2 regions of the Delftia deserti genome follow, and region 2 is predicted to be linked to the other one. Evidence: predicted binding sites of a transcription regulator. Region 2 holds the regulator's gene; the other holds the start of a gene.
The links. The regulator FNR, encoded in region 2, switches genes on or off when oxygen is low (the NO sensors DNR and NnrR bind a similar motif). The targets are predictions, from matches to a motif close to TTGATNNNNATCAA.
Positions count from the first base shown of each region.

Region 1: a site for FNR is predicted at 2,287-2,300, ahead of ACFPFG_RS00810 (3-hydroxybenzoate 6-monooxygenase). Genes of this name have one in related genera too.

Region 1 is NZ_JBHSIH010000001.1:167,750-172,190, forward strand. Features, by position in the region: gene ACFPFG_RS00795 (patatin-like phospholipase family protein) at 1-657, opposite strand, end outside; gene ACFPFG_RS00800 (LysR family transcriptional regulator) at 733-1,635, opposite strand; gene ACFPFG_RS00805 (MarR family winged helix-turn-helix transcriptional regulator) at 1,650-2,186, opposite strand; gene ACFPFG_RS00810 (3-hydroxybenzoate 6-monooxygenase) at 2,391-3,599, shown strand; gene ACFPFG_RS00815 (cupin domain-containing protein) at 3,616-4,441, shown strand, end outside.
Region 2 is NZ_JBHSIH010000001.1:1,376,385-1,380,825, reverse strand. Features, by position in the region: gene ccoP (cytochrome-c oxidase, cbb3-type subunit III) at 1-312, shown strand, start outside; gene ccoG (cytochrome c oxidase accessory protein CcoG) at 391-1,845, shown strand; gene ACFPFG_RS06565 (FixH family protein) at 1,903-2,217, shown strand; gene ACFPFG_RS06560 (hypothetical protein) at 2,398-2,685, shown strand; gene fnr (fumarate/nitrate reduction transcriptional regulator Fnr) at 2,767-3,486, opposite strand; gene hemN (oxygen-independent coproporphyrinogen III oxidase) at 3,648-4,441, shown strand, end outside.

The DNA.
Region 1 (4,441 bases), 1.2 Mb from region 2:
GGCAATCACCAGGTCGGCGCCCAGCTGGCGCGCGGCGTCCACGGGCACGGGGCTGGTGATGCCGCCATCGACGAAGTGGAATTTGCCGATGGCCACGGGCTGGAACACACCCGGAATGCTGCTGGAGGCACGCACCGCCTGCCCCGTATTGCCGCGCGCAAACACGGTGCGCTCGCCATCTTCCAGCCGCGTGGACACGGCCACGAAGGGCTTGGCCAGCTGCTCCAGCGGCTTGCGGCCCACCTGTTCGTTCACATAGTCTTCCAGCTTCTGCCCCACCAGCAGGCCGCCCGAGGACAGCTGCAGGTCGCGGATCCTGGTTTCATCCAGCGCCACGGCCTTTTCCTGCAGCTCGAAGGCGTTCATGCCGCTCGCATACAGCGCCCCCACCACGCTGCCCGCGCTGGTGCCGGACACCACCGCAGGCGCAAGGCCATTGGCTTCCAGCATCTTGATGACGCCGATATGGGCAAAGCCCTTCACGGCCCCGCCGCCCAGGGCCAGGCCGATCCTGATGGGCGCCACGGGCGTGCCCGGCGCGGTGGGCGTGGACTCGGGCGTGGCCGCCGAGGGGCTGGGCGGGTTGCTGCCGCAAGCGGCCAGCCCCCCCGCCAGGCTCAGGTACACCAGTGGACGCAAAAGGGCTTTCAGGCGCATGCCAGGGATCCTGCTGTCGGATGACGAGATTCGGGGCGGGCAGTATAGCGGCAGGGGCCTGACCGCCGCAGGCCCTCAGGCTCTGGGCTTCAGCAAGCCGCCCATCCCCTGCACAGCCTCCCGCAAAAACCCCCAGACCGCCTCGATGCGCTGAACCTGCCGGGCATCCGAGGGCATGCTCATCCAGAAGGTGCGGGTGAAGCAGGCCTCGGCGGGCAGCACGCGGCTGAGCACGGGGTCGCGGTCGGCGATGAAGGCGGGCAGCACGGCCAGGCCGGCGCCGGCGCGCACGGCCTCGTACTGCGCGGTGATGCTGGTGCTGCGAAAGGCAAAGCGCTCGGGCTGGAACAGGGTGGACAGCAGCTGCAGCTCGCGCGTGAACAGCAGGTCGTCCACATAGTGGATGAAGCTGTGATGGCGCAGGTCCTCGGTGTGCGCCACCAACGGGCGGCGCGCAAGGTATTCGCGCTGGCCGTAGAGGAAGAGCCGGTAGTCCGTAAGCTTGGTGACCACGGCCGAGCCGCGCGTGGGGCGCTCCAGCGAGATGACGATGTCAGCCTCGCGCCGCGACAGGTGCAGCAGGCGCGGCAGGGCCAGCAGGTCGATGCTCAGCAGAGGATGGCGCTGGGTCAGCGCGGCCAGCTGCGGGGCCAGCAGCTGGGTGCCGAAGCCTTCGGTGGCGCCCACGCGCACCAGGCCCGACGGTCCCTGGCTGGTGGATTCCGCAGCCAGCGGCATGCGGTCCAGGCCGGCGGCGGCGCGCTGCATGGCATCTGCCACGCCCAGCAGCTGGCGGCCGGCCTCCGTGGGCCGCCATTGGCCGGCCTCGCGCTCGAAGAGCACGGCCCCCAGCTGTTTTTCCAGGGCCTGGATGCGGCGCGACACCGTGGTGTGCTCCACGCCCAGTTGCCGCGCGGCGGCGGCCATGCTGCCGCTGCGCGCCAGCTCGCCAAAGAATCTCAGGTGGTCCCAGTCCATGGGTCGAGGCCGCCTCAGTCGGCTGCGGCGCGGCGCGCTGCCAGGGTGCTGGGCGCACGCGCCAGATCGTCGTTTTGCCGCACCAGGACGGCCATCATGTCCATGAACAGGCCTCGCTGGTCCCGGGGCAGCGGCTCCAGCATGCGCTGCTGGGCCCGCAGCACCGAGGGCTCGGCAGCGGCCAGCAGCGCAGCACCTTCTGCAGTGACCGACAGCAGGCGCACGCGCCGGTCGGCCGGGCTGCTGTTGCGCACCATGAGGCCGCGCGCCTCCAGCCGGTCGATGACGCTGCCGATGGTGGAGGTGTCGAAACCGATCATCCGCGCCAGCGTGCGCTGGTCCACGCCGGGCTGGCGCAGCACGGCCGACAGCGCCGCGTACTGCACGGGGGTCACGCCGAATTCCTGGGTCTCCTCCATGAAGACGGCTACCGCGATCTGCTGCAGGCGGCGGATGTGGTAGCCGGGGTAGTTTTCTAGTTCTGCGGGTTGGTAGTCCATGGCCATTGCGCTCTTTTCCGTGTCCCTGCGGGCAAGCGCAGATGTTCGCATGAACCGCCCCCTCCGTTGGCGTTGGCTGGCAGACAGGTGATTCACCCAGACACGCTGTCCGCCGTCGTTTTGCCTGCATCCAGGGAAACCCCAAGCTGGCCTGATGCAAATCAACACTACACTTATCGTCAGCATACTGTTTAATTACTCGCGACGCAGCTGACCCGCTGGCGGGCGACACGCACCACGAAGCACAGGACATCCATGAGCACCAGCATTTCTTCCCGGGCGCTGCCCGTTCTTGTGGCAGGCGGCGGCATTGGCGGCGTGGCGGCCGCGCTGGCCCTGGCGCGCCAGGGATTCGCCGTCAAGGTGCTGGAGCAGGCGCCGCAGCTGGGCGAGATCGGCGCCGGCATACAGCTGGGGCCCAACGCATTCGCGGCCTTCGACGCGCTGGGCATTGGCGAGCTGGCCCGTGGCCGCGCCGTCTATACCGACGAGATGGTGATGCACGACGCGCTCGATGAGCGGCTGGTCGGCCGCATTCCCACGGGCGAGGCGTTTCGCGCCCGCTTCGGCAACCCGTATGCGGTGATCCACCGCGCCGACATCCACACCTCGCTGCTCGAAGGCGCGCGCACCCACGGCCAAATCGAGACGCTGACGGGCACGCGCATCGAAGCCGTGCAGCAGGAGGGCGACACCGTCACCGTGCGCGACCAGCACGGCCAGGTCCATGTGGGCCAGGCCCTGATCGGCGCAGATGGCGTGAAGTCCGTGGTGCGCCAGCAGTACGTGGGCGATGCGGCGCGCGTCTCCGGCCACGTGGTGTACCGCGCCGTGGTGGAGAAGAACGACTTCCCCGAGGACCTGCGCTGGAACGCGGCCAGCATCTGGGTCGGCCCCAACTACCACCTGGTGCACTACCCGTTGCGCGGCGGCGAGCAGTACAACGTGGTCGTCACCTTCCACAGCCGCGAGCAGGAGGAATGGGGCGTGCGCGAAGGCAGCAGCGAAGAGGTGCAAAGCTACTACAGCGACTGCTGCCCGCGCGCCCGCCAGCTCATAGCCCTGCCCAAAAGCTGGAAGCGCTGGGCCACGGCCGACCGCGAGCCCATTGGCCAGTGGAGCTTCGGCCGCGCCACGCTGCTGGGCGATGCCGCACACCCCACGCTGCAGTACATCGCCCAGGGCGCCTGCATGGCGCTGGAAGACGCGGTGACACTGGGCCAGGCGCTCAAGCGCTGCGGCAACGACTGGCCGCAGGCGCTGCGGCTGTACGAGCGCTCGCGCATCGCCCGCACGGCACGCGTGGTGCTGTCCGCGCGCGAGATGGGCCGCATCTTCCACGCCAGCGGCGTGGAGCGCCTGGTGCGCAACGACCTCTGGAAGGGCCGCACGCCCCAGCGTTTCTACGACGCCATGGAATGGCTGTACGGCTGGAAGGCCGAAACCTGCCTCGCCGAAGACTGAACACAAGGAGACCGCCATGCAAGAACTTGGCCGCCTGGAAGACCTGCCCCAGGACTACCGAGACGAACTCACGCGCAACAACCTGGTGCCGCTGTGGCCCAGCCTGCGCAACGTGATGCCGCCGCACACGCCGCGCCCGCGCACCCAGCCCATCGCCTGGCCGTACCAGACCATCCGCCCGCTGCTGATGCAGGCGGGCGAGCTGACGCCCATCGAAAAAGCCGAGCGCCGCGTGCTGGTGCTGGCCAATCCCGGCCATGGGCTGGAGAAGATGCAGGCCAGCTCCTCCATCTACCTGGGCATGCAGCTGCTGCTGCCCGGCGAGTGGGCGCCCTCGCACCGCCACACGCCCAATGCCGTGCGCATGGTGGTGGAAGGCCAGGGCGCATGGAGCCTGGTCGATGGCGAGAAATGCCCCATGGAGCGCGGCGACCTCATCCTCACGCCCACGGGGCTGTGGCATGAGCATGGCCACGACGGGGACGAGGCCGTGGTCTGGCTCGATGTGCTGGACCTGCCCCTGGCCTACTACCTGGAAGTCACCTATCACGTGGACGGCCCGCGCCAGCCCGCCCTGCCCGGCCGTGGCGACCGGGCGTATGCGCGCGGTGGCCTGGCGCCCACGCAGGTGTTCGCGCGCAGCGCCAAGGCCTACCCCATGCTGCGCTACCCCTGGAAGGATGCCCGCGCCGCGCTGCTGGAGCTGGCCGCCGACCGGCCGGACCTGGACTGCGTGCAGCTCACCTATACCAACCCCGAGACCGGTGCCGACTGCGAAAACATCCTGGGCTTCTACGCGCTGATGCTGCGCCCGGGGCAGACGCTGCAGTTGCCTGCCCGCT
Region 2 (4,441 bases):
TCGCACTATGTGCTGAGCCTGTCGGGCAGCCCGCACGACTCGCTCAAGGCCTCGCTGGGCAAGTCCAAGTTCACGGCCTGCGCCGCCTGCCACGGCATGGACGGCAAGGGCAACCAGGCCCTGGGCGCGCCCAACCTGACCGATGACATCTGGCTGCACGGCTGGGGCGAGGCCGCCATCACGGCCATGATCAACAACGGCAAGCACAACGAGATGCCTGCCCAGAAGGACAAGCTGACCGAGGCGCAGATCGCGGTGCTCGCTTCCTATGTCTGGGGCATGTCGCACAAAGACGGCGCAGTCCGTCAATAAGGACAGAGGGCGGCGCTGCGGCGCCGCCTTTTTGCCTTTTGAGTTTTCAGATATTCCAAAAAAACCAAGGAACCCACCATGAAGCCCGAGAACGGGGATGGCGCCGGGAAGCCTCCCCGCAAAGTCATTCCGATCACGCCTGCCGACCCGGATCCGGGCCAGCTGGTGTCGATGTTCGAGTCCGAGAAGAAGGTCTACCCGCGCTCCATCAGCGGTGTCTTCGCACGCTGGCGATGGGCCCTGGTGTTTCTCACCCAACTGCTTTTCTACGGCCTGCCCTGGCTGGAGTGGGGCCAGCGCCAGATGGTGCTGTTCGACCTGGGCGCGCGGCGCTTTTACCTGTTCGGGCTGGTGCTGTACCCGCAGGATTTCATCTACCTGGCGGGCCTGCTGATCATCTCGGCGCTGGCGCTGTTCCTGTTCACGGCCGTGGCCGGGCGCCTGTGGTGCGGCTTTTCCTGCCCGCAGACGGTCTACACCGAAATCTTCATGTGGGTGGAGCGCAAGGTCGAAGGCGACCGCAGCGCGCGCATGCGCCTGGACAAGAACGGCTGGACCTTCGAGAAGCTCTGGAAGAAGTCGCTCAAGCAGTTCCTGTGGATTGCCATTGCCCTGTGGACCGGCTTCACCTTCGTGGGCTACTTCGTGCCCATCCGCGAGCTGGGCGGCGAGCTGCTGGCGCTGCAGGGCAGCTGGCAAATGTTCTGGGTGCTGTTCTACGGCTTTGCCACCTACGGCAACGCGGGCTACATGCGCGAGCAGGTCTGCAAATACATGTGCCCCTATGCGCGCTTTCAGAGCGCCATGTTCGACCGGGACACCATGATCGTCAGCTACGACACGGGCCGGGGCGAGCCACGTGCGCCACGCACCAAGAAGGTGGACTACAAGGCCCAGGGCCTGGGCGACTGCATCGACTGCAAGATGTGCGTGCAGGTCTGCCCCGTGGGCATCGACATCCGCAACGGACTGCAGTACGAATGCATCGGCTGCGGCCTGTGCATAGACGCCTGCAATTCCATCATGGACAAGATGGAGTACCCGCGCGGCCTGATCCGCCTGACAACGCAGAACGCCATGGCCGGCCTGTGGCGCCGCGCCCAGGTGCTGCGCCGCATCTTCCGTCCGCGCGTGCTGATCTACTCGGCCGTGCTGGTCGGCCTGAGCGTGGCCATGATCGTGAGCCTGGCGCTGCGCCAGTCGGTCAAGGTGGACGTGATCCGCGACCGTGCCTCGCTGTCGCGCATCGTGGCGGGCGGCAAGCTGGAGAATGTCTACCGGCTGCAGATCATGAATGCCACCGAACAGGCCCAGCGCTACCGCATCAGCGCCCATGGCCTGGACGGGCTGGAGCTGGCGTCCGAGCAGGAAGTCGAGGTCGGCCCGGCCGAGACGCGCGGCATTGCAGCGCGCCTGCAGATTCCCTACGGTTCTGCCGAGCCGGGCTCGCACACCGTATTCTTCGATATCGATGCCCTGCAAGCGGGTGCGGGCCGCACGTCCGAAAAGGCCGTGTTCCTCGTTCCCCGGTGATGTTCCTGGCAGGCGCGGCACGGTCCGCGCCTGCCGCCTGAAAGAAAGAGGTTTCCCATGTCTTCCAGTCCCGCAGTTCCCGCACCCGCCCAGGCCGCTTCGCATCCCGACGCCGGCAAGCCCTGGTGGAAGTTCGGCCATGTCTGGCTGGTGGTGGCAGGCCCGGCCGCCGTGGTGGTGGCCGCCGTGATCACGGCCATCATCGCCATCAATGGCGCCGATCCCGTGATCGACCCCGACTACTACCGCAACGGCATCACGATCAACGAGCGTGCCGATGGCGTGCGCGAAGTGCCCAAGAGCATGGCGCCCGCCGTCACCGGTCGCAACCATGCGGCCACGCCAGCGCACGACCATCCCACGGACCGCTGACCGCGCCAAGCCCCCTCACGAGGCCGCAGTCGCGGCCTTTTTGCATGGCGGATCGCATCTCCGGCATGTGCGACGGGTGAGGGTTTCCTACAGGCGCGCAGGGCGCTTCGGGGCTTGGCGCCAGGCGTTGGCGCGGCGCACAATGAAGGCGACCCCCTCTACAGCACAAGGAGATCGCTGATGTTGGCCCAACGCTGGATGTGGATTGCCTGGCCTGCCTTTCTGGCCGCCGCCGTGATGGAGATGCTGGTTTTTGCCTTTGTTGATCCGCTGCAGCTGCATTGGCTCGGCGATCTGGGCTGGTCGCGCCAGGGCATCTACACGCTGGCCTTCTTCGCCTTCTGGGGCGTGACCATGCTCTCCAGCCTGATGACCACCATGCTGGGCCGCTCGGCCCGCGATCTCAATGACGGCGTGGTCTCCGAGCCCGAACCGGACCTGGCCATGCAGGGGCTGGGGCGGGACTGAGAGAACGCCGGCCGCAATGAACAAGGCCCGCTGTCGCGGGCCTTGTTCATTGGCGGATGAATGCCTGCAGCCCCTGCAGCCTTACTGGCACTGCTGGCTATTGACGATGCGCTTGAGCGCCTCCGTGTCCAGGATGCGCAGATGGCGCTGGCGCACCTCGATGATGTTGTCGTCCGCGAACTTGGAGAACGTGCGGCTCACCGTCTCCAGCTTCAGGCCCAGGTAGCTGCCGATTTCCTCGCGCGTCATGCGCAGCACCAGTTCGGACTTGGAAAAGCCCCGCGCATGCAGGCGCTGCACCAGGTTGAGCACGAAGGCGGCCAGGCGCTCTTCGGCGCGCATGCTGCCCAGCAGCAGCATCACGCCGTGCTCGCGCACGATCTCGCGGCTCATGACCTTGTGCACATGGTTTTGCAGGGCCGTGACCTCGCGCGACAGGTCTTCCAGCTTGTCGAAGGGCATGACGCAGACTTCGGCGTCTTCCAGCGCGACGGCATCGCAGGTGTGGTGGTCGTTGACGATGCCGTCCAGGCCGATGATCTCGCCGGCCATCTGAAAGCCCGTGACCTGGTCGCGTCCGTCCTCGGTGGCCACGCAGGTCTTGAAGAAGCCGGTGCGGATGGCGTACAGCGAGGTGAAGGCCTCGCCGTTGCGAAACAGCAGGCCTCCGCGCTTGACCTTGCGGCGCGTGGCCACGATGTCGTCGATGCGCTGCATCTGCTCGGCATCCAGGCCCATGGGCATGCACAGTTCGCGCAGGTTGCAGTTGGAGCAGGAGGCTTTGATGGTCTGAAGGTTCATGGAGTGATAAACATCAGCGGCACACAGCGTGCCGGCGGTGACCTCGTGGATTGCGATGAGTTGGATCAAATTGTCGCAGCAGTGCCTCAAACAACTCTTGATATGAGTCAAGGACATGACCGATGTGCTGCGGCACAGTCAAGGTATTAGAGGAAAAACCCATGACCGCTGTCACCCCAGAGCTGCTGCGTCGCTTTGACGTACCGGGGCCCCGATACACCTCGTTCCCTACCGCCGACCGCTTTGTCGAGGCCTTTGGTGCAGAGGACTATATCCTGGCGCTGCAACAACGCAAATCGAGTACCGCAGCGCGTGCCATGCCTTTGTCGCTGTATGTGCACGTGCCCTTTTGCGAGTCGCTGTGCTACTACTGCGCCTGCAACAAGATCGTGACGCGCCACCACGATCGCGCCGCCGTCTACCTGGACTACCTGGCGCGCGAGATGGCCTTGCACACGGCCCATTGCGGCAAGGGCCAGACCGTCAGCCAGCTGCACCTGGGCGGCGGCACGCCCACCTTCTTCTCCGACGACGAGCTGCGTACGCTGATGGGCCTGTTGCGCGAGCATTTCAAGCTGGAGCCGGGCGGCGAATACTCCATCGAGGTCGATCCGCGCACCGTCAGCGTCGAGCGCCTGGCCGTGCTCAAGGAGCTGGGCTTCAACCGCCTGAGCTTCGGCGTGCAGGACTTTGACGAGCAGGTGCAGATCGCGGTGCACCGCGTGCAGCCGGCAGAGCAGGTGTTCGAGCTGGTGGCGGCCGCGCGGCAGCTGGGCTTTGCCTCCATCAACGTGGACCTGATCTACGGCCTGCCCAAGCAGACGCCCGAATCCTTCGAGCGCACGCTGGCCCAGGTCAACGCGCTGCGGCCCGACCGCATCGCGCTCTATGCCTATGCCCACCTGCCTGAGCGCTTCAAGCCGCAGCGGCGCATTGCGGCCGAGGATCTGCCGCA